Regions from separate parts of the Roseovarius sp. MMSF_3298 genome, predicted to be linked through region 2. Evidence: riboswitches for the same ligand, from Rfam matches in the RefSeq annotation. Region 2 holds a riboswitch; each other region holds the start of a gene.
The links. Region 2 has a riboswitch for cobalamin ahead of RBB18_RS10340 (hypothetical protein). Riboswitches for the same ligand answer to the same signal wherever they lie in the genome.

Region 1 (5,633 bases), on a different contig from region 2:
GGCGATTGCGCTGGGCGTGTTGCGCGCGGCGCTGGCCTGCCACAACGGGATGGCGACATTTGCCGAGGCGGGGGTGTCGGGTCAATGAACCTGCAAGCGCGCGTTGCCGAGTTTCAATTGGCGGTGATGCTGCTGACCCGGCTTCCGGCGGGTCGGATCGGTGACGACCCGCCGACGATGCTGGCCGCAAGGTGGGCGTTCGTGCCGGTGGGGTCCGTTGTCGGCGCTCTGACGTGGATGATTTTCAGTCTGGCGGAGGCGATTGGCGCGCCGGATCAAATTTCGGCTCTCCTGGCGTTGGGCGCAATGGCGCTGGTCACTGGAGCGCTGCATTTCGATGGGTTTGCGGATTTTGCCGACGGCCATGGTGGCGGACGTGACAAGGCGCACGCGCTGGAGATCATGCGCGACAGCCGCATCGGCAGCTACGGCGTGGTTGCGGTGGGGGTGGTCGCGGCGCTGTGGGCGGTGTCCGTGGCCGCCGCCGATCCCGGCTTTTGGGCGTTCGTCGGCGCAGCGATGCTGAGCCGGGGGGGCATGGTCGCGGTCCAGGAGAGTCTTACCCCGGCCCGCGCGGATGGTCTGGGGAAAAGCGCGGCGGGCCGCAGCAGGGCCGCGCGGGGCGTTCTCGCGGCTTTGGCGGCTGTGGCGCTGGTGATTTCGCCTTGGACGCTGCTGGCCTGCGCGATGGTGACAGTTGCCATCGGCTGGCTGGCATGGCGAAAAATCGGCGGACAGACCGGCGATGTTCTGGGGGCCGTGCAAATGGTCTCGGAAACCGCGATCTGGGTCACGCTGGCGTGCCTTTGACGGCCTTTTTGCCGGGCTGTCAGTCCTGCCAGCCCTCGTACATGATAAGGTCATCGAGCGATATCCGCTGCCGCCACCCCTTGGCTGCCAGTTCGGGCTGGTCGTAGAGCTGATCGACATATCCCACGCAGAGATAGGCCACCAGCTCGACATGTTCGGGGATGCCGAGCAGAGCGGCGATTTCGCGGTGATCGAAGATGCTGACCCATCCCACGCCGATCCCCTCGGCGCGGGCGGCGAGCCATAGGTTCTGCACCGCGCAGACTGTCGAATAAAGGTCCATGTCACGGTTGTGCGTGCGCCCGAGGATCACCTTTCCGCCGCGGGTACGATCGCAGGTAACCACGATATTGAGCGGCGCTTTGGTGATCCCTTCGAGCTTCAGCGACCTGTAGGCGGACTGACGATCATCGGGGAACATGGCGGCGGCTTCTTCGTTGGCGCGGTTGAAGATGCTGTGCACCTGGGTTCTGAGTTCGGCGTCACGCAACAGAATGAAGTTCCACGGCTGCATGAAGCCGACGGAGGGCGCGGCGTGGGCCGCTGCGAGGATTCGGCGCAGCGCGTCTTCGTCGATCGGGTCTGGTAGGAACTCGTTCCGCACGTCGCGGCGCGCCTCGATGATGTCGTAGAGACATTGCCTTTCGTGCGAGGAAAAGACACGCGCCGGACTTGGCTTGAGTTGATCCGCCATGGAGGGGCTCCGGGATGGATGCTGCGAGTTTCAGGCGACCCTATCGGAGGGCGATGTCGTGTGAAAAGCGTCGGCAAGCGTCATTGCTTTGATGTCCGGCGCGGCGGTTGTCGTGTCTATGTCAGAGTGGGGCGGGACTTTGCAAGCCTGACACAGAGTACGTTTCCAAGCCGGCCTGGGACGTTGGCTTCGCGGTTGAGCCGCTGGGTTCGAGATTCGCCTATCGTTTTGCGTTGTATTGTTGACAGGTCGCGGTGCTTGCTAGACTAACGAGAGTGATCAGTTCCATTTCCGCAAGAAATGGAGAACAGGGAACGCGGTGCGCCTGAAAACATTCGGCAACTCCGTGGCTGTCCCCGCAACTGTAGGCGGCGAATCAGGCTGAATACGTCACTGGAGCAATCCGGGAAGGCCAGCCAGACGATGAAGACCCGCAAGCCAGGAGACCTGCTGATCGCGACTGAAACCACAAGGCCTTCGGGTGTGAAGGCAAAGAGGTACTACTATGATTGTAAAGACTGCATCCACCGCACAGGCAACATCGGCCTCCGGGCTGGTTTCGGTGATCGCCATCGCCGCGCTGGGCCTTGGCGTGATCTTCGTGGCAGGCCACGTTCAGGCCGCGGCGCTGCACGACGCGGCGCATGACGTGCGTCACGCCACCGGCTTCCCCTGCCACTGAACCGATGTTCACGCGTCTGCTGACCAGCGCCTTGTTCGCTGGCGCTGCCGCAGGGTTGATTATCGCCCTGTTGCAGCTTCTTTTCGTTCAACCGGTCCTTCTTCATGCCGAGCTTTATGAAGGTGGCGACCTGGTGCATTTCGGGACCGAATCGACCGCTTCAGCCACGCCAGAGCTGCCGGGCTTCGATGCCGTGCGGGATGGTTTGAGTATCATTTTCACGATGCTGATCTATTCCGGTTACGCGATGATCCTGGTGGCGCTGATGTCGCTGGCTGAAAGCCGTGGTGCGGCAATCGACGCTCGCACGGGCCTGATCTGGGGCGTTGCCGGGTTTGTCGCGGTACACCTTGCACCGGGCTTTACCCTCGCGCCGGAAGTTCCGGGCGTGGCTGCGGCGGATGTCTACGAGCGCCAGATCTGGTGGTTTGCAACCGTGCTGACGGCCGCGATCGCCATGTGGCTGATCGCGTTCAGCCGGAACTGGGCCGGATGGGGTGCAGCCGTTGTGCTCTTACTGGCGCCGCATGTCATCGGTGCGCCCGAGCCTGAAGTCTTTACCGGACCGGTTCCGACCGAGATCGGCGCCTTGTTCGCGTCGCGCGCTCTTGGAACCGGACTGGCCGCCTGGGTCATGCTGGGGGCCTTCGCGGGCTTCTTTTGGTCGCGCGAAAGTGAAACGACCGGCCAGGCTCAGACCGTCTGACACTGGCACATCATTGCTCGGGCGCGTGCCTTGCGCGCCCGTTCTCTTTATCGAACATGACGTTGGATTCGCCCATGGACCGTTCCATTCCAATGCTTCTTATCGGCCTCGTTTTCGGCGGGGGACTTGGATTCACGGTGGCTGCGGCGAACGGCGTCACCTTTGACGGGCATGATCATGGCGATCCGGCTCCTCATGGCGGTCCTGAGCAGCACGCCGGCGCGGCCATGCACGATCATGGCGCCATGTTGTCGGTCCCGGCGGGCGCCGATGCGCCGAAGCTGGAGATCGAGGTGACGCCTGATCCGTCCGCCGGCTGGAACCTGCATATCATGACCGAGAACTTTCGGCTCTCGCCGGAGAATGCCAGCCGCGCCCATGTTCCGGGCGAAGGACATGCCCATGTCTATGCCAACGGCGTCAAGCTGGCTCGCGTCTATGGCCCCTGGATGCATCTGGAGACCCTGCCCGAAGGCGAGGTGGAACTTGAGGTGGTATTGAACAGTAACGATCACCGGCCACTGGCCGTGGGCGGTGCTCCGGTTGCGCAGAGCGTCATGCTCAGCAACTGAGCGCCGGGACGCGGCCGACCAGACAAAACCGAAGTCTACCGCATGGCTGCGCGTCCTCGATCCAGCCGTCGGGGGCGGCAAGATAGGCGTGCAAGGTTGCGACGATATCTTCTGCATCCGCCGCCGGATCTACCCCGTTGAAGAAATATATGGCCCGGCCCGGCCCCTGCATAGCCATGGAAACCGGACTGGCACAGCCATTCATGCACCCGCGTTCGACGATACTCACCGCGTCTGCCAGCCCTGTGGCCGTCAATTCCTCGCGCAGAGGTCCAAAGTCCAAAGGACCGCAGTTCTGACAGAAATGGACAGTGGCGGAGGGGTTCATTCGGTGTCTCGCGTTGCGTCGTCACGTTGAGGCATACAGATCCTGCGCCTCTGGTCAATTCGGGCAGGATTTTGAGGCGTGGCCCGGACCGCTCAGCGTCTCGGGCTTTCCAGTTGGGCATCTGCCTCCCTGCGGTCAAACGCAACCGCACAGGCGTTCAGCAGGGCGCTGTCGCTGTGCCAAGGGCGATTGGCGGATCGCATATCGATGACCGTCACCGTTTGAAGTCAGCGCCAAGGGGACGGTTTAAGCTGGTTTGATAAGGGAACGTTTCGAGAACCTGAGTTGAGGCAACGTGTCGGCATGCTAGCTGAAACGCTGCATCGGGCTTTCCAGCCAACCCGATCTCTCTCGGGATTGCCCTTCTAGGCATGTTGTATCCTGATGATGCAAATAGATGGAGCGGCAAAAGAACCGATGAAGGGGTGTGTAGATGGGGTATCTGGCTGCTGACCCGTGGCATCGGGCGGCATGGCCGTGGCACCACCGCCCGATCACTTGATACACGCAGGAAATAGACAAAACGCGGTGCATCCAAATTTGTCGCTCGGCCTTTCGTCGATACCGATTCAGAGAATTTCCTGCCGATAATCCGATCGTTGGGTGTCGAAACTATCATGTTCGTCGCCTCGTCAGCGAAGGTCTGATCCGCACTGTGGACGTTGTCGAGTCGACTAATAAAAGCCCGATAAGACGAAAGTGCTGAAGCGCCTAGGGCGCATTATGTACATGTCTAGATGGGCGTATTGCCGACCTTCGCTGCACGATGGCGGAACGTCTGCTTATTGGATCCAAAGAAGGTTGATGTCTTTTTTCTCCGCAAGGGAAAATCTGCATTTCCGGGTTTGAAAGGCGTTTGAACAAATGGCACCGTATCCATTATCTCCCTCAACAGGACACACACCCGTGCGACACACCATTCTTCGAATTGCTATTACAGGCTTTATTGTGCTTGCGGCGCACCCGTCTTCTGCGAATTCTCTATTGCGACAGATCGATCGAACAGGGCTGACGCAGCAGGATCTCAACATCATGGTCCGAACCGGTGGAGAGCTTTATGCCAGCCGGAAAGCGCTGCCAGGGGACGATACGATCTGGTCGAACCCTGAGACGGGAGCTTATGGATCGGTTGAAATCGCGTCTGTCTCCGGCAATTGTGTCGGACTGAACTACAAGTTCAGGACGCGCCGGCAGGCCCGCATCCATACAGTGCAGACGCAACGGTGTCTGACCGATGGCCGCTGGATCCTTGCGCCTTAATACAGCAGGTTTCAAGGCAGATAGACGGCTTCCAGTTCCGCGAGGCTCCTGCCCTCATCATCCATGAGGCGTAGGCTGCCCCCGCCGATCAAATGCGTGGTTGCCGCTTCCAGAACAGCGCCCAGCCGTGCTTCCCACATGGCAAGGTCGTCAGGGCAGGCCATCATCGTGCTGGCCGGTTGACCGAAGGATAGTGTGCTTTCGGAGACGGAGACGCTGCCGCGCATCATGTTGCAGCCGACCGACGCATTGAACGTCTTCTCGTCCGGGCGGATCACGAGAAAGGGCTCGCGCTCTGGCGGCGACCAATCCAGACTTTCGCCTTCCAGAGAAGCAATCCGCCAGACTGTACCATCCAGGGTCGGAGATTTCGTTGCTCGGGCGCAAGTTTCACCCGGCCACGTTGCTCCAAGCTCCGTCACTGTAACAGTCGGGCGCGGGGGCCCTTCCATCTGCTTGCGTGTGTTTATGGTCCCATCGACCGTCACGAAAAGAGGTTCCGCCGGGGCGGGCCTGTCCCGCAGGTAGGCCTCTTCAAGGGCAAGATAACCGGCCTCCTGCGCAACGGGATACTGCCGGCC
Region 2 (5,633 bases):
CAGGCAGCCCAGCCACTCGGTCACGTCCGAGCCGGTTTCGTGCGGGACCAGCAGAAGGAGGATATCGCCCGGTTGAATCGTTGTCTTGCGCACTTGCTCGCGGATCTGGCGGCCGCGGCGGGAGATGCCCATCAATACCGAGCGCTGACGCCAATTCAGGCCCACGGACTGCGCCGTACGGCCGGCGATGCGGGCGTCGCGGGGGACCACGACCTCGATCATGTCGAGCCCGTCGCCGGCGGCGCGGACCTTGTCCTCGCGCTTGGAGTCCGAAAAGGCGAGAGACAGCGCGGAGCGGAACTCATCCAGCGCGTCGGGCGTGGCCTCGATCACCAGCGCGTCGCCGGCTTGCAGAATGGTGTTGCGGGCACGGCCATAGCGGCGTTTGCCGTCGCGCACCACGCCGAGAAGCGCGACGTCGTTGCTGTCGGCATCCTCCTGCAACTCTGCGAGGCGCTTGCCGATCTGGGCGCTGTCCTCGGGGATGGTGAGTTCGGCCAGGTAATCGGCCAGTTCGGCGGCGTGCAGACCGCTGTCGTCGCGGGCCGGAATGAGCCGCCAGCCGATGAGGGCGACGAAGACAAGACCGGCAAGCGCGGTGACGGCGCCGACGGGGGCAAAGTCGAACATGGAGTAGGATTGCCCCAAGGCGTCCTCGCGGATGCCGGCGATGATGATGTTGGGGGGCGTGCCGATAAGTGTGACCATGCCGCCAAGGATCGTGGCAAAGGAAAGCGGCATGAGGCTGAGCCCCGGAGATCGCTTGGCCTTGCGCGCGGTCTGGACATCGACGGGCATCAGCAGGGCCAGTGCCGCGACGTTGTTCATGAAGGCCGAGAGCACGCCGCCGATGCCGCCCATGATGGTGATATGCGCGCCGAGGCTGCGCGAGCTGTCGACCAGCGTCCGGGTAATGAGAAAGACCGCGCCCGAGCGTACCAGACCGGCGGAGACAACGAGGACGAGGGCCACGATGATCGTTGCCGGGTGACCGAAGCCGGTAAAGGCCTGCTCGGTGGGCACGACACCCAGCACCACGCCGAGCATCAGCGCGCCGAACGCGACGATATCGTAGCGGTAGCGGCCCCAGAGCAGTAGCGCGAACACGCCGCCGAAAAGCGCGAAGAGTATGATCTGGTCCTGGGTCATCTGGGCGAGGTCTTTCCGGAGTGGTCTGACGGGCGCGGCCCGTCCGGCCAGCCTAGAGGCAACGGGCGGCGGCGCAACAGTCGATTGCCGGGATTGCACAGCGGCCCGCGCCTGATTTATAGAGGCGTGAACTTTACACATGTCATCGGAGGCGCGTCATGGCCGGCCACTCAAAATGGGCGAATATTCAGCACCGCAAGGGGCGTCAGGATGCCCAGCGGGCAAAGCTTTTCTCCAAATTTTCCAAGGAGATAACGATTGCCGCCAAAATGGGCGATCCGGACCCCGACAAGAACCCGCGCCTGCGCCTTGCGATCAAGCAGGCCAAGTCGCAGTCGATGCCGAATGACAATATCGACCGGGCGATCAAGAAATCGGTCGCGGGCGACGGCGAGGATTACGAGGAAATCCGCTATGAGGGCTATGGCCCCAACGGCGTGGCGGTGATTGTCGAGGCGATGACCGACAACCGCAACCGTACCGCCAGCACGGTCCGCTCGACCTTTACCAAGCATGGCGGGAACCTGGGCGAGACTGGTTCTGTCGGGTTCATGTTCGAACGCAAGGGGCAGGTCACCTACCCGGCGGATGCGGGCGACGCCGATACGGTGATGATGGCCGCGATCGAGGCCGGGGCCGAGGACGTGGAATCGGGCGAGGACGGGCATACCGTGTGGTGTGCGGATACCGATCTGAACGACGTCAGCACCGCGCTGGAGGCGGAGCTGGGCGAGAGTGACGAAACCAAGCTGGTCTGGCGGCCCACGACCACGACTGAGCTGGACCTGGAAGCGATGCAGAAGCTGATGAAGCTGATCGACGCGCTGGAGGATGACGATGACGTGCAGAACGTCACGACGAATTTCGAGGCCAGCGATGAGGTGATGGAGCAGTTGGCGGCGGAGTGATCCTGCCGGCCCGGACCATGGAGCGGCGTCCCCTCGGGGCGCCGTTTTGCGTTTGGTTCGGCGTCGTGCATACGGCACGCGATGTACAGTGTGATGGACCTTTCGTCGGCGGTGCGGCATCCTGCGCTCGGCCATGGGAGACAGACATGCAGATCGAACACGAGGACGGCGAGAGCAAGGGGCGCTATGTCACCCGCATCGGTGACGGACCGGAGGCCGAGCTGACCTATTCCAAGTTGGGAAGCTCGGGAATGATTATCGACCATACCGGCGTGCCGGACGAATATCGTGGCGATGGTGTGGGTTTGGCGCTGGTCACGCGCGCGGTGGAGGATGCCCGGGCGGCGGGCCGCAAGATCACGCCGCTTTGCCCCTTTGCCGCGGCGCAGTTTCGACGGCATCCCGAATGGGCCGACGTTCTGGCCTGAGGGCTGGTTTGACGCATGTGTCGTCGGGAGGCCCTTCAAGGTCGCAATCGCGTGTTGCGCCAGAGGCCGGTTGGCGGCAAGATGATGGTCCCGAAGGTGCCACGAAAGCCGTGGAGAATTGGGAAGCCGGTGAAAGTCCGGCGCTGCCCCCGCAACGGTAAGGATGGGGGATACCGCAGAGGGCCACTGGGGCAAGATGCCCCGGGAAGGCGCGCGTATCCGCACCCCCGCCAAGCCCGGAAACCAGCCCTTGGGGTGAACGTCGAACCGCGGGGGGCGGTACGGGCGGTGGACCGAAAAGCGGTTCTCGCGCGGCTTTCCTTCGCCCCAGTCCGGCCCGGGGTGTGGCCGGAGGAAGAGCAGAAGACATGAACCTGACACCGATCATGGATGGACTGGAGCGCAGCGGCGCCACCGGCGCGGAGGCCGAGGCCGTGGCGCGACTGGGATTCCTGGAATGGGTTTTCGCCTATCCGGGGACCGTCACGGCGCGCGTGTTGCGCGAGGCGCTGGCCGAGCCAATTGTGCAGAACCCGGGCAGTGCTGCGGCGTGTGCCTTCGTCGATTTCCTGGAAGAGGCGCGGCATGCGGCAGCGATGGCCCGCGGACGGCGCGGGCGCGCGGCTCGGGTCATGCACTGAGCTTACGGAATTTGGCCCCGTTGTCACGTGCGGCGGGGCGCATCCGGTTCAGGTGTCCGGAAGATGAAAGGATGGTGTCGCGCAAAAAAAACGGCGACGCCAGGGAGGAGGAGAGGCGCCGCCGTTCTTTACGTCGGGTCCCAGGGAGGAGGAAGGGACCGTTCGTTACAGTTGGGCTCGTTCTGAGCCCAGGTCTTGCCGGGACCGCACAAGGGAGGAGAGGCGGTATCCCGAACAGGTGCCAAACGGGAGGAGAAGCACCTGATTGTTTTAGCGAGCGTTTGGCGCGGTGGCCGTTTCGTTCGCTGTTGAGTTAAAGATAGCGATATGCTGCGCTTGCACAATAGATTTTGCTGCAACGCGGCTATGCAGGAAGCGCATAGAAGAATAGTTCATTTTTTGCGTGCAATATCATCTATTTGCCGGTTTTTTGTGCGGGATTGAAACGGGGGTTGTGCCTGCTTTCAGAAATGCGACTTTTGGCGGCGCAGATGCATGGAGGCAGGGCATGACGGAAATACTCGACAAAGTGCGCCAGGAGCTGGAACGGCTTGAATTGCCGGACGGTGGTACCGTGATTTCACGCGACATGGTGCGTGCGATGCGACTCGAAGGCAGCGAAGTGCGATTCGTGCTGGAGGCGCCCACTGCCGAGATGGCCCGCCACATGGAGCCCCTGAGAGCAGCCGCCGAGCGCGCGGCGCTGTCGGTCGAGGGAGTGTCTTCGGCGCAGGTGGCGTTGACCGCACAGGCGCCCGAGGCCCCGACCCCGTCACTGAAGGTGGGCCGGCACCCCGAGGGCGGAAGCGCGTCGATCCGCCCAGGCGGGGTGAAGTCGATTCTGGCGGTGGCGTCCGGGAAGGGCGGCGTGGGCAAGTCGACCGTGGCGTCGAACCTTGCGGTGGCACTGGCCCGGGCGGGACGGCGCGTGGGCTTGCTGGACGCCGATATACACGGGCCGAGCCTGCCGCGCATGATGGGCGTGACCGAGCGGGCGAGCAGCCCGGACGGCAAGATCCTGACTCCGCTGGAGGCACATGGCGTCAAGATGATGTCCATCGGACTGATGATCGAAGAGGACCGCGCCGTTGTCTGGCGAGGGCCGATGCTGATGGGGGCTTTGCAGCAGATGATAAGCCAAGTAGACTGGGGCGAGCTGGACGTGCTGCTGGTGGACCTTCCGCCGGGAACGGGGGATGTGCAGTTGACCCTGTGCCAAAGGGCGGCGCCCACCGGTGCACTGGTGGTCTCGACGCCGCAGGATGTGGCGCTTCTGGATGCGCGCAAGGCGATCGACATGTTCAACACGCTGAAGACGCGGGTGCTGGGGCTGATCGAGAACATGTCGATGTTCCATTGCCCGCAATGCGGATACGAGGCGGCGATTTTCGGCCATGGCGGCGTGGCGCAGGAGGCCGAGAGGCTGGAGTTGCCGCTGTTGGGGGCCTTGCCGATCGACCTCGACACACGGCTGGGCGGCGACGCCGGGCGGCCCGTGGCGCTGGAGGACGGTCCGGTGTCGGAGGCTTATGCGCGGTTGGCGGATCGGCTGGTGCAGGGCGGAATGGCGTAGGCCCAATTCGGCCTATGAGAATGCCTGATATAGTGGGTTTTTACCCACTTTAGGTACAATTCACACCGCCATTGGCATAGGCCGCCAAAGGTCGGGCACCGTCACGGTGTCCTGAGGTCCCGTTAACTCCCCGTTGATATTTCCCGAAGCCCGGGTGCGCTCCGTTTCGCGCCTATGGCTGGCAAACATGTGACGCCTTGGGGACGGCCCCCTGGCGCGGAAAGGGAAATTCATGAACAAGGCAATTACCGATGGCATCACCTTCATGCCGCCGGCCTATGCGAACGGGCTGGACGTCTGGTCGAGCGGGAACGGCACGCCGGGGTCCGACACGTATGACGGGGCGGCCAACGCCGCCTTCGTACCTGCCGATCAGGATTTCGGCGGGGCGCTGGAGATCCAGAAAACCCAAAGCGTTCAGAAACTGCGGTACATGGGCGAGACGCCGATCCTGCCGGGCTGTTACCTTCAGATCACCGCGCGGGTGAAGGCAATTGCCGGGAACTTGCCGAACGTGCGCATCGCGGCTTGGGCCGGCGGTGCGGGCGGCGCCCATGTCAACGGCCTGGTCGAGACCGGCCCGAGCGTGGCGCTGACCAACTATGGTGAGGTGGTCGAGGTCACGGCTATTGTCGGCAGCGGCGACCGCGGCGGTGTCGATATGGTCTGGGGCACAGAGCCCCTGTATGGCCATTTCGGCATCGACCTGACGGGGCCGAATGGCGGCGTGGTGCGGATCGACGACATTAGGATCGAGGATGTAACCAGCATCTTCCTGCGCGATCTGGTCGGACTGGTGGACGTGCGCGATTACGGCGCGAAAGGGGATGGCAGCACCAATGACCTGCCTGCGTTCGAGGCCGCGGATGCCGCGGCGCATGGCCGGACCGTGCTGGTGCCCGCCGGTACGTATTTTCTGGGCGACAGCCTGACC
Region 3 (5,633 bases), on a different contig from region 2:
TGTCAATTGCGTCGTCCTGCGGTCCTTCGGAAAGTTCTACGGTCTCGCGGGCCTGCGGCTCGGTTTCGCCCTCGCCTCGGGGGCGGTCGCCGACCGTCTTGGCGATCTGGCAGGCCCATGGCCCGTCTCGGGTCCCGCCATCGAAATAGCCTGCGCGGCGCTGGCCGACACCGGGTGGCAGGCGCGCACGGTCGAAAGGCTGACCCAAGACGCCGCGCGGCTGGATTCCTTCGCCTCCCGCGCCAACTGGACGCTGGTCGGAGGTACCCCGCTCTTTCGCACCTACGAAGTGCCCGATGCGCATAAGGTACAAGAGACCCTCGCAATGCACAGAGTGTGGTCGCGCATCTTCCCCTATTCAGACCGTTGGCTACGCCTCGGACTGCCACCGCAAACCCGCTGGCAGCAGTTGGACGAGGCAATCGGCGCCGCCTGACCTCATCTTGCAAGCGCCAAAAGACCCGCAACATCCAGATGCGTCTCAAGATGCGCCGCCAGTTCATCCAGCGTGCGCTCCACCATGGCTTGATATCCCAGATCCGAGGCATCGGCCCCGTTCGAGTTAAGCCAAGTCGCTCGGAACCTGTCATCGCCGAACATCCCGTGCAGATAGCTGCCCGCCACGCGACCATCGGCAGACACCGCCCCCTCGGCCACGCCATCCACCCTGGCGAACGGTCTCGCGCGGTCCGACCCGTCACTGCGGCCGATATGAATCTCGTACCCGGCAAATGGAAGATCCAGCCCCACGTGGTGCGCGTCAACCTGGGTCACGCTCTTGTCGCCCCCCATGACCGTCTCGATATCCAGCAATCCGAGTCCCGGCGAGTCCCCCGGCGGCCCCTCGATTCCTTCCGGATCCGAGACGTTACGGCCAAGCATCTGGTAACCGCCGCAGATGCCCAGCACCCTGCCGCCCCGCCGGTGATGCGCCAAAAGGTCGACGTCCCACCCCTGCCGGCGGAGGAAGTCCAGATCACCGCGTGTCGATTTCGAGCCCGGAATGATCACCAGATCCGAATCAAGCGGCAACACCTGCCCCGGTTCCAACATGGTCACGCGCACGCCCGGCTCCTGCGTCAGCGGGTCCAGGTCGTCGAAATTCGCGATCCGTGACAATTGCAGGCAGACGATGTGAAACGCGCCCTGAACCGGGCTGTCGGCGATATCCAGCGCGTCCTCCGCCGGCAACCGCCACGCCTCGGGAAACCACTGCGCCACGCCATAGCCGCGCCAGCCGGTGCGCGCTTCGATTTCCCGGTATCCATCCTCGAAAAGCGTCGGATCGCCGCGGAACTTGTTGACCAGAAAGCCACCGATACGCGCGGCATCCGCCTTCGGCAGAACCGCCTGCGTGCCGACGATCTGCGCAATGACACCGCCGCGATCGATATCGCCACACAGGACCACGGGCACATCCGCCGCCTCGGCAAAGCCCATATTCGCAATGTCGCCCTTCCGCAGGTTGATCTCGGCGGGCGAGCCTGCCCCCTCGACAATCACAAGATCATGCTGTGCCCTCAGTCTGGCAAAACTGTCCTGAACGGCCGACATCAGCGTCGGTTTCAACTTGGAATACTCCAGCGCCTTTGCCGTGGTCAGACGCTTGCCTTGCACGATCACCTGCGCCCCGACATCCGTTTCAGGCTTCAGCAGAACCGGATTCATATCGGTGTGCAACGTCACCCCACAGGCCATCGCCTGCAACGCCTGCGCACGGCCGATCTCGCCACCGTCCGCCGTCACTGCGGCGTTGTTCGACATGTTCTGCGGCTTGAACGGCGCCACACTCAAGCCTCGATGCCGCGCGGCCCGGCACAGGCCGGCCACCAGCATCGACTTGCCGACATTGGACCCCGTGCCCTGAATCATTATTGCAGGCATGGGCGGACCTCGATACCAGGTATTGGCCTCTGGCGACTATCCCCGAGGACCACGATAGGACGCATCAGAACTCGACACCCTTCTGGGCTTTGATCCCATCCCGGAACGGATGCTTCACCAGGCTCATCTCGGTCACCAAGTCGGCCGCCTCGATCAGTTCGGGCTTGGCATTGCGCCCCGTCAGGCAGACATGCGTCATCGCCGGTTTCTCGTGCAGCAAAAAGTCCACGACCTCGTCGATGTCGATATAGTCATAGCGCAACGCGATGTTGATCTCGTCCAGCAGCACGAACTTCATCTCGGGATCGCGAATCTGCTCCTTGGCGATGGTCCAGCCGTTCTGCGCGGCGGCGATATCGCGTTCCCGGTCCTGCGTCTCCCAGGTGAACCCTTCGCCCGAAATGAAGAACCGGCATTCGTCCGAAAAGCGGTTGCGCAGCATCTCGGCCTCTCCGGTCACCCAGTTGCCCTTGATGAACTGCACCACCGCGCAGGGCATCCCATGCGCGATGCAGCGCAGAATCATCCCGAATCCCGAAGACGACTTGCCCTTGCCCGGTCCGGTATGGACCATGACCAAGCCTTTCTCCTCGGTCTTGTCCGCCATCATCCGGTCCCGCGCGGCCTTTATCTTCTTCATCTTCTCGTTGTGGCGGGCAGTCTTTTCCGCTTCGGACGGGTCGGACATGGGACGTCTCCTTGACACAAGGTGGGTTTTCGCAGCATGTCGCACCGTGTTGGTGCCTGTGTAAACAGGTGAAAAGGGAATGTGCAGCGCATTGCGCCAGGCACAGCCGCCCCCGCGACCGTGAACCGGGAAGGTTTCCACCGCCACTGGCGCAATGCCGGGAAGGCCGGAAACCGTGGGCCGAAGGGCCCGAAACCGCAAGCCGGGAGACCTGCCAACAAGAAGGAACAGACGGACCGGACGGGGTGTGCCGGGCTCGGATGGGTGGCCACCCGCCACCCCCGCGCGCACCCCCGACAGTGGAGGACACATGAGCGCGCGCATAGAACTGCTGATCTGCATCAAGTGCCGCAAGGGGCAGGAAACTCCCGAGGACGAGCGCCGCCCCGGCCAGCGCCTCTATGACGAGGTTACGGCGCGTGCGCTGCCCGACGGCGTCACCGTGACCCCCGTCGAATGCCTGCAAAACTGCGACGCTGGCTGCACCGCCGCCATGCGCGGCGGCGAACGCTGGACGTATCTGTACGGAAATCTCGATGAAACGTCGCATCCCGACATGCTGCTGGAGGGCGCGGTCCTCTATCAGCAGACCGAGGACGGGCTGATCCCGTGGCGCCAACGCCCCGAACATTTCAAGCGCAACTGCGTTGCGCGCATCCCACCCCTGACTGCAAAGGCTGACCAATGACCGATCTTGCAAAACTTCCCGTCACCGTCATTACGGGCTTTCTGGGCTCCGGCAAGACAACCCTGGTGCGCCACCTGATGCAGAACCCCGGCGGCCGCCGTCTGGCCGTGGTCGTCAACGAGTTCGGCGATGTAGGCGTCGACGGAGACATTTTGAAAAGCTGCGCCATTCCCGATTGCCCGGCGGAAAATATCATGGAACTGGCCAATGGGTGCATCTGCTGCACCGTGGCCGACGATTTCATCCCGACGATCGAGGCGCTGATGGCGCTCGATCCGCGCCCCGATCACATCCTGATCGAAACCAGCGGCCTGGCTCTGCCCAAGCCTCTGCTCAAGGCGTTCGACTGGCCCGATATCCGCTCCAAAATCACCGTCGACGGCGTCATCGCGCTGGCCGATGCCGAGGCCGTCGCGGCAGGCCGCTTCGCCCCCGATGTGGCCCGGGTCGATGCCCAGCGCCTCGCCGATGACAGCATCGACCACGAAACCCCTCTGTCGGAGGTGTTCGAGGACCAGATCTCCTGCGCCGACATCATCCTGCTGACCAAGCCCGACCTTGCCGGCCCCGACGGCGTGGCCAAGGCGAAAGAGGTCATCGCCGCCGAAGCCCCCCGCCCCCTGCCCGTGGTCGAGGTCGCCGAGGGCGTCGTCGATCCCCGCGTGATCCTCGGGCTCGAAGCCGCCGCCGAGGATGACATGGACGCCCGACCCAGCCACCACGACGATCACGACGACCACGAGCATGACGATTTCGAATCCATCGTCATCGACATCCCGGAACTGGGTGATCCTTCCGATCTGGTGCGCCGCATCGAGGATCTCGCCAACAACCAGAACATCCTGCGCGTCAAGGGCTATGCCAGCGTCGCCGGCAAGCCGATGCGCCTTCTGGTGCAGGCGGTGGGCGCGCGCGTGCGCCATCAATATGACCGCCCGTGGAAACCGGACGAGGCCCGCCGCGGGCGCCTCGTTGTCATCGCCGAGCATGACGACGTGAATATCGACGCGATCCGCGCCGTACTGGCTCCGGCCGAGGCGGCCGAGTAACCGATGCACGTCGTCTTCCGCGAAAGCCACGGTCTGGAAGAAACCGACACCCCGACCGACCTGGGACAAAGCCCGGCGGACCTGGTGGTCTTGTCGTTTTCCGACAGCGACCTTGGCGCCTTCGCGGAAGGATGGCACCGGCGGCGCGACAGCCTGCCCGACGTGCGCCTGGCAAACCTCACCGCCCTGCGGCATCCGCTGTCGCTCGACACCTATGTCGAACAGACGCTGGCCGGCGCCAAGGGCATCCTGATCCGGCTGATCGGCGGCGTGCCCTACTGGGAATACGGGCTACAGCAGGTGCTGGCCCTGGCGCAGGAAAAAGGCATCGCGCTCGCCGTCCTGCCCGCCGACGGCCGGCCCGACCCCCGGCTTGACGCCTATTCCACCCTGCCCGTCTCGACCTTGCGGCGCCTTGCAGAGCTTTGCGACAACGGCGGCAGCGTCGCGGCACAGGCCGCCCTGCAACAACTGGCGCTCGCCGCCGGCCTTTACGCCGCGCCAGTGCGCGGGGCCAAGGTGCTGCCCATGGTCGGCGCCTGGACGCCCGAGCATGGCGCCTGCTGCCCTCTCGCCGACCTGCCCGTCACGCAGACCCGCATCCTGATCGTCTTCTACCGCTCCTACGTGGTGGCCGCCGACCTCGCCCCGATCGAGGCGCTGATGCGGGCCTTCCAGGCACGGGGCCATCATGTCCGCGCCCTCTTCACCCCGTCGCTCAAAGCCCCCGAGGCGGCGGGCTGGCTGCGCCGGCAGGTGCAGGCTTACGCGCCCCACGCCATCGTCAACGCCACCGCATTTTCCGGCAAGGGCGACGACGGCACCTCGCCGCTCGACGCCGGCAACGTGCCGGTCTTCCAGGCAGCGCTGGCCACCTCCACCCGCGACGCCTGGGACGGGTCCGAGCGCGGTCTTTCGCCCGCCGACCTTGCCATGCACATCGTCCTGCCCGAGGTCGACGGGCGGCTGACCGGCGGCACGATCTCGTTCAAGGAACCGGGCGTGCGCGATCCCGACCTGGAATTCTCCCGCTTCGCACACCGGGCCGAACCGGACCTGACCGCCGCACTCGTGGCCCGCGTGCAAGGCTGGCTCGACCTCGCGGCAACACCCGCCGCCACGCGCCGGCCAGCGATCATCCTCTCCACCTATCCCGGCAAGGACTGGCAGATGGGCCACGCCGTGGGCCTCGACGCCCCCGCCTCGGCCCGCGCCATCCTGTCGGACCTGCGCGAGGCAGGCTATTCGGTGGACGAGACTCCGGCGGCATTGGAAGACCGCCTGCTGGCGCGCGACATGCGCCTGGCGTTATCGGAGTACAAGA
Region 4 (5,633 bases), on a different contig from region 2:
CGGGTCGAGCGAGATGTCGGAAACCGAATGCAACTGCCCCGGCCCGGCAAGCAGCATGGCAAGCTGATCGGTGCAGAGATTCATCGACACGACGCGGCGCGGCGCCTCGGCCGAGGCAAGGCCCGCCCAGCACAGGATCACTGCGAAGGCGAGCCGGGTCGCGACGATATGAAAGCGCCGCGCCGCCATATCAGAAGTTCGCGGTCACGCCGAAGAACGCGGTGCGGCCTTGCGTCGAGTATCCGTCCAGTTCTTCGTAGCTTTCGTCCGTCACGTTATGGATCCGTCCGTAGACCTGGATGTCATCGGTAACTTCGTGGCTGAAGCCGACATTCACAAGCGTATAGTCCTGAAGCTCTACCACATTCGCACCGAGCGACGCCGCGGTGAAGTCGCTGTCGAAGAGCCCGGCGACATGCTGCACCTCGAGGTTCAGGCGGGTGCGGTCATTCGGCATCAGGTAGCCCAGCCGCAACAGCGCCTCGTGCTCGGGGCGCCGGACCTCGACGCTGCCGTCAGGGTTTTCGGCGTCGAGCCAGGTATAGCTGAGCGACATGTCCAGCCGGTCGGTCAGGGCGGCGCTGGCGGCGACCTCGATGCCTTGCCGGTCGCTTGTGCCGGTCTGGTTGACTGGTGTCGAGATCCCCGTGCCAGGGTCGAAGACCGACGTGATCTCGTCCGTCAGTTCCTCGTTGAAATAGGTCACGTCGATCAGGCCACGACCGTTCAGGAATTGCTGCTCGACACCGAAATCCCAGCCTTTGCTCTGTTCGGGTTCAAGGTTCGGGTTGCCGGCGAAGTTGGCGAAGAAGCCGAATTGCTCGATCAGCGTCGGGTTCTGGACGCCGGTGCCATAAGAGGCATGCAGGCGCGTCGTCTGGTTGGGCAACTGGTAGGAGGCACCGATCGCGTAGGTCGTGAAATCCTCGAACTTGTCATTGAAATCGTGCCGCACGCTGCCCTGTAGCGCAAAGCCATTTCCGAAATCGCCCTGGTATTCGAGCGCGATGGCCGTCTGTTCACGCGAACGTTTGACGAGCTGTCCCGGCGCGAAGACGATCGTGGGATCGTTTTCCTTGTAGGTCAGACGCTCCCATTCGGCGGCGAAGCTAAGGGTATGGTTGGCGCTGTTGAGGGTGGGCGCGTCCAGCGCGACCGTGCCGCGATAGGCGACTTTTGCGCGGGTGCCGGAATTGTCCGAATTGCGCACGCCGGCGCCGCTCACACCCTGGCGGTCGATCGTGCCGAAAGACAGGTCAACCCGGTTCAGGAGCCGCCCGCCAAGCGTATCGAGTTCTGCGTAAAGGCCACCATAGGTTTCCTGAAGCGATGTGCCCGACAGGTCATCGACGACAAGACCTGCGCGGGTCGGTGCGCCGAACACGCCGCTGTCGCTGTCGCCGGTGCGGTCGACATGGCGGATACTGCCGCCGATCGTCAGAACCTCGTTCACACGGTAGCGGCCCTTGAGGTTGTAGGTGCGGTTCAGATCGCCGTCATCCTCGCCGCCGGGCGTGCCGGAAATGTCGAATCCGCCGGTTTCGCGCCGCGCAGCGGAAAAGCTGAGTTGACCGCGTTCGGTATTCAGGCGCAGGCCGAGGCGGCCCTCGGTGGTGCCGTCCGATCCCACTTCAAAACCGACGTTGCCAGAGAAACCCGGCTCTTGCGCCGTCTTGGTGGTGATCGAAATGACCCCGCCGATGGCGTTGGAGCCGTAAAGCGCCGATTGCGGTCCGCGAATGACCTCGATGCGCTCGATATCGGCGGCCAGAAGGCCGGAAAAGTCGTACTCGCCGGTATTGGGGGCGGCGACCTCGATCCCGTCGATCAGAACGAGCGTGTGGTTGCCTTCGTGACCGCGCAGACGCACCTGGGTGACGCTGCCATAGGCGCCGGTGCGGGATACGGAAACACCCGGCAGCGACCGCAGCAGGTCCGCGACGTAGACCGCGTTGCGGTCCTCGATTTCTTCCTCGGTGATGACGCTGCCGGCGCGGCCATACGCGCTGCCTTCGATGGGCGTCAGGCCGCCGGAGACGAAGATCGTGCCGAGGTCATAGGGTTCATCCTGCGCGACGGCAGGCTGGATGAAAAGGGCGGTGGTTGCCGCAAGGACGGACTTGAACGGGCGTGACATGGATTGTCCCTCCGGGGCGCGCTTGATGCGCTGATTTTTTGGTTCATGCCTGGAAGGAAACTCTTCGCAGACGGTGCAAGTGTCACCGCTACGGAAGATCCGTTGTCGAAACGCGCCCCGCGTTCGGACAGGGTGATCACCTCGGCAGGTCTCCTGACTTGCGGGTCAACGCTTGGCCGGGTCTTCCCATCATGCGCCGCATGACAGTGACATGGTCCGGCCTCGCTCTCCGCCTACAGTTGCGGGGGCAGTTGCGGAGTTGACGCCTGGCGCGTCGCACCGCATTCCCTATTCTCCCGCCGGAAAGCCGACAGGAACCGAAGCGACTCGGGTGTTAGTGCATGACGCCGGGTGAGGAAAGAGAAAATCCCAACGCGGGACCGGCTGACGTCTTGCCGTGTCAATTTGGTCTGGGTTTCGACCTGCGTCGCACGGTCGTCGGCCCAGGAAACCGAATCCGTAAGTTCATCCGGTGCCTGAGCGGTTTTCTTGAGTGTCCTGGCCTGCCTTCGGGTACGACGCGACAGGTCGTTCGAGAATTTCCCGAAATCAGGACAGGCAGGATTGGACGGTTTCCACCACGGTTCCTGCGTCGCGGGCAATCACGACGCCCGCATCGCGCAGAAGCGAAACCTTGTCATCGGCCGACAGGTTGCCGAAGACCGACAATGTGCCGGCGTGGCCCATCCGGCGACCGACCGGCGCGTGACGCCCCACCACCAGACCCACCACGGGCTTGCCGTAATCGACCGAAGAGAGATACTCGGCGGCCAGTTCCTCTTCGCGTCCGCCCATTTCGCCGATCAGCACCACGGCCTTCGTATCCGGGTCGTCACGGAACTTTTCCAGGCAGCCGACAAAGCCGATCCCGTGCAGCACGTCGCCTCCGACACCGACGGTTGTGGACTGGCCCAGATTGGCGGCGCTGCAACTGGCCAGAACCTCGGACGTGAGCGAGGCCGAGCGCGACGCGATGCCGATCTGGCCCGGCTTCGCGTCGACGGTCGGCATCACCCCTATCTTGCATTGTCCGGGCGTCAGGATTCCCTGGCTGTTCGGGCCGATCAGCATTGTCTGCGACCCTTCGAGCGCCTCCTTGACCCTGCGCATGTCGTGTTGCGGCACCCGTTCGGTGATGCAGACGACCACCTCTATCTCGGCTTCGATCGCCTCGATCATGGCGTCGGCGGCTTTGGGGGCGGGCACGGTGACAAGGCTGGCATTGGCCTTCGTTTCCTTGACCGCTTCGGCGCAGGTGTGAAAGACCGGCAAGCCGAGATGCGAGGTGCCGCCACGCCCGGGACGTACGCCCGCAACGCAGTTCGTTCCGTAACGCATCGCCTGGTCGGTATAGAACGTGCCGGCGCGACCGGTCATGCCCTGAACCAGGAGTCGGGTGTTCTCGTTGACCAGAATTGCCATCAGCGTGCCCCCTTGGATGCGATTTCGACCGCGCGGTTGACGGCCTCGGACATGGTGCCGCAAATCTCGACCGGCACCTTTCGGTCGACGAGAATGCGCTGGCCCCATTCGGCGTTCTGGCCGGCCAGACGGGCGATAACGGGCTTGGTGCCCTTGTTGCGCGAATAGGCGAAGTTCACGCCCTCGGCGATGGTATCGCAGACCGTCATGCCGCCACCATGCACATTCAGCAGGATGGCAGTGACCGAAGGCTCCTGCAGCAGCAGTTCGACGCCGCGGGCGATGTCCATGCTGGTGGCGGTCGTGCGGATATCCATGAAGTTCGCGGGCTTGCCGCCCGCATCGATGATCATGTCGTTCGTGGCCAGGCCCAGCCCCGCGCCGTTGACCACGACCCCGAGGTTGCCGGTCAGCTTGACGAAGTTGATGTTGCTTTTCTGCGCTGCGGTTTCCACGGCGGGCAGACCCTCGCCCGAGACCATCGAATCCCATTCCGGGTGCCGGAACGCGGCACTGGCATCCAGCGCGACCTTGGCGTCGATGGCCATCCAGGTGCCGTCGGGCGTGCGGACGAACGGGTTGATCTCCAGCAGCGCCATGTCGTTCTCGATGAACGCTTCGCAGGCCGACAGAAGTTGCTCGACTGCCTTCTCGTCCTCCATCCCGATGCCGGACAGAAACTCGGTCAGACCGGCGCGATCCGCATCGGGGCTGCCGGTCAGGCTGTGCTTGGCGACTTCGCTAGCGTTCATCTGCGCCTTCTGCTCGAATTCCACCCCACCATCGGGGGAGGCGACGAGCAGCGGTGCGCCAGTGTCGGGGTCTAGTGCGAAGGCAATGTAATACTGGGCGTCATGCTTGACGTCGGCTTCGACATAGACGGCATGCACCGTTTCACCGGTGGCGCCGGTCTGGTTCGTGATCAGTTGCTTTCCCAGAAGCCTGGCAGCCTCGTCCTTTACCGCAGAGGCGGTGGCGGCGAACTTGATGCCGCCGGCAAGGCCGCGCGCGCCCGAGGTGATCTGCGCCTTCACCACGAACTTGCGGGCCGGAATGTTGGCGCAGGCGGCCTCGGCCTCGTCGGGCGTGCGGGCCATCTTGCCCGGCGGCACGGACACGCCGTACTGGGCCAGCAATTCCTTGGACTGGTATTCTGCAAGCAGCATGCGCGGCCTCCCCTCGGCGATGGCTCTTGGTATTTGGTATGTCAAGACTAACAGTCGTGTCAATGAGGTGAGTATGCGTTGTGTTCTCCTATGGCGCCAGCCCCCTTGAAGGCTAGACCTTGGTATGAACACGCGTCCGTATGGCGGGGCTGTCGCGGACTGCGTGGGCCGGGAAATGCTCCCGGCCCGACGCTTGATGTCTTATTTTCCGATCGCCTCGAGCACCGCCTCACCCAATCCAGCTGGGGATTCGGCGACGACGATACCGGCGGATTTCATCGCCTCGATCTTGTCGTCGGCGCCGCCCTTGCCGCCGGCGACGATGGCGCCCGCGTGGCCCATGCGGCGGCCCGGAGGGGCGGTGCGGCCCGCGATGAACCCGGCGCAGGGCTTGGAGCGGCCTTTCTTGGCCTCGTCCTTGAGGAACTGCGCCGCGTCTTCCTCGGCGCTGCCGCCGATCTCGCCGATCATGATGATCGATTCCGTCTCGTCATCGGCCAGGAACCATTCCAGCACGTCGATATGCTCGGTGCCCTTGATGGGGTCGCCGCCGATGCCGACGCAGGTCGACTGGCCCAGGCCCACGTCGCTCGTCTGCTTCACGGCCTCGTAGGTCAACGTGCCGGAGCGGCTGACCACGCCGACGCTGCCGCGCTTGTGGATGTGGCCGGGCATGATGCCGATCTTGCACGCGTCGGGCGTGATGATGCCGGGGCAGTTGGGGCCGATGAGGACAGAGCTGCTGCCTTCGAGCGCGCGCTTGACGCGCATCATGTCTAGGACCGGCACGCCCTCGGTGATCGCGACGATCAGCGGAACCTCCGCGTCGATTGCCTCGAGGATCGAGTCGGCGGCGAAGGGCGGCGGCACGTAGATGACCGAGGCGTTGGCGCCCGTCTTGTCCACCG

Region 1: another riboswitch for cobalamin. It lies ahead of RBB18_RS12075 (CbtB-domain containing protein); the one in region 2 lies ahead of RBB18_RS10340 (hypothetical protein).
Region 3: another riboswitch for cobalamin. It lies ahead of RBB18_RS12130 (DUF1636 domain-containing protein); the one in region 2 lies ahead of RBB18_RS10340 (hypothetical protein).
Region 4: another riboswitch for cobalamin. It lies ahead of RBB18_RS22035 (TonB-dependent siderophore receptor); the one in region 2 lies ahead of RBB18_RS10340 (hypothetical protein).

What each region holds. Positions count from the first base shown of each region.
Region 1 is NZ_JASHIN010000012.1:11,338-16,970, reverse strand. It holds gene cobT (nicotinate-nucleotide--dimethylbenzimidazole phosphoribosyltransferase) at 1-88, shown strand, start outside; gene RBB18_RS12085 (adenosylcobinamide-GDP ribazoletransferase) at 85-810, shown strand; gene bluB (5,6-dimethylbenzimidazole synthase) at 830-1,504, opposite strand; cobalamin riboswitch at 1,768-1,974, shown strand; gene RBB18_RS12075 (CbtB-domain containing protein) at 2,010-2,186, shown strand; gene RBB18_RS12070 (CbtA family protein) at 2,191-2,892, shown strand; gene RBB18_RS12065 (hypothetical protein) at 2,967-3,464, shown strand; gene RBB18_RS12060 (DUF1636 family protein) at 3,454-3,747, opposite strand; gene RBB18_RS12055 (hypothetical protein) at 4,699-5,052, shown strand; gene RBB18_RS12050 (META domain-containing protein) at 5,064-5,633, opposite strand, start outside.
Region 2 is NZ_JASHIN010000009.1:99,604-105,236, reverse strand. It holds gene RBB18_RS10355 (SLC13 family permease) at 1-1,149, opposite strand, end outside; gene RBB18_RS10350 (YebC/PmpR family DNA-binding transcriptional regulator) at 1,308-2,057, shown strand; gene RBB18_RS10345 (GNAT family N-acetyltransferase) at 2,204-2,485, shown strand; cobalamin riboswitch at 2,563-2,752, shown strand; gene RBB18_RS10340 (hypothetical protein) at 2,854-3,126, shown strand; gene RBB18_RS10335 (Mrp/NBP35 family ATP-binding protein) at 3,635-4,699, shown strand; gene RBB18_RS10330 (glycosyl hydrolase family 28-related protein) at 4,932-5,633, shown strand, end outside.
Region 3 is NZ_JASHIN010000012.1:21,294-26,926, forward strand. It holds gene cobD (threonine-phosphate decarboxylase CobD) at 1-436, shown strand, start outside; gene RBB18_RS12120 (cobyric acid synthase) at 439-1,884, opposite strand; gene cobO (cob(I)yrinic acid a,c-diamide adenosyltransferase) at 1,949-2,572, opposite strand; cobalamin riboswitch at 2,606-2,806, shown strand; gene RBB18_RS12130 (DUF1636 domain-containing protein) at 2,883-3,260, shown strand; gene cobW (cobalamin biosynthesis protein CobW) at 3,257-4,309, shown strand; gene cobN (cobaltochelatase subunit CobN) at 4,313-5,633, shown strand, end outside.
Region 4 is NZ_JASHIN010000044.1:391-6,023, reverse strand. It holds gene RBB18_RS22040 (ABC transporter substrate-binding protein) at 1-189, opposite strand, end outside; gene RBB18_RS22035 (TonB-dependent siderophore receptor) at 191-2,137, opposite strand; cobalamin riboswitch at 2,263-2,474, opposite strand; gene sucD (succinate--CoA ligase subunit alpha) at 2,687-3,559, opposite strand; gene RBB18_RS22025 (succinate--CoA ligase subunit beta) at 3,559-4,725, opposite strand; gene sucD (succinate--CoA ligase subunit alpha) at 4,927-5,633, opposite strand, start outside.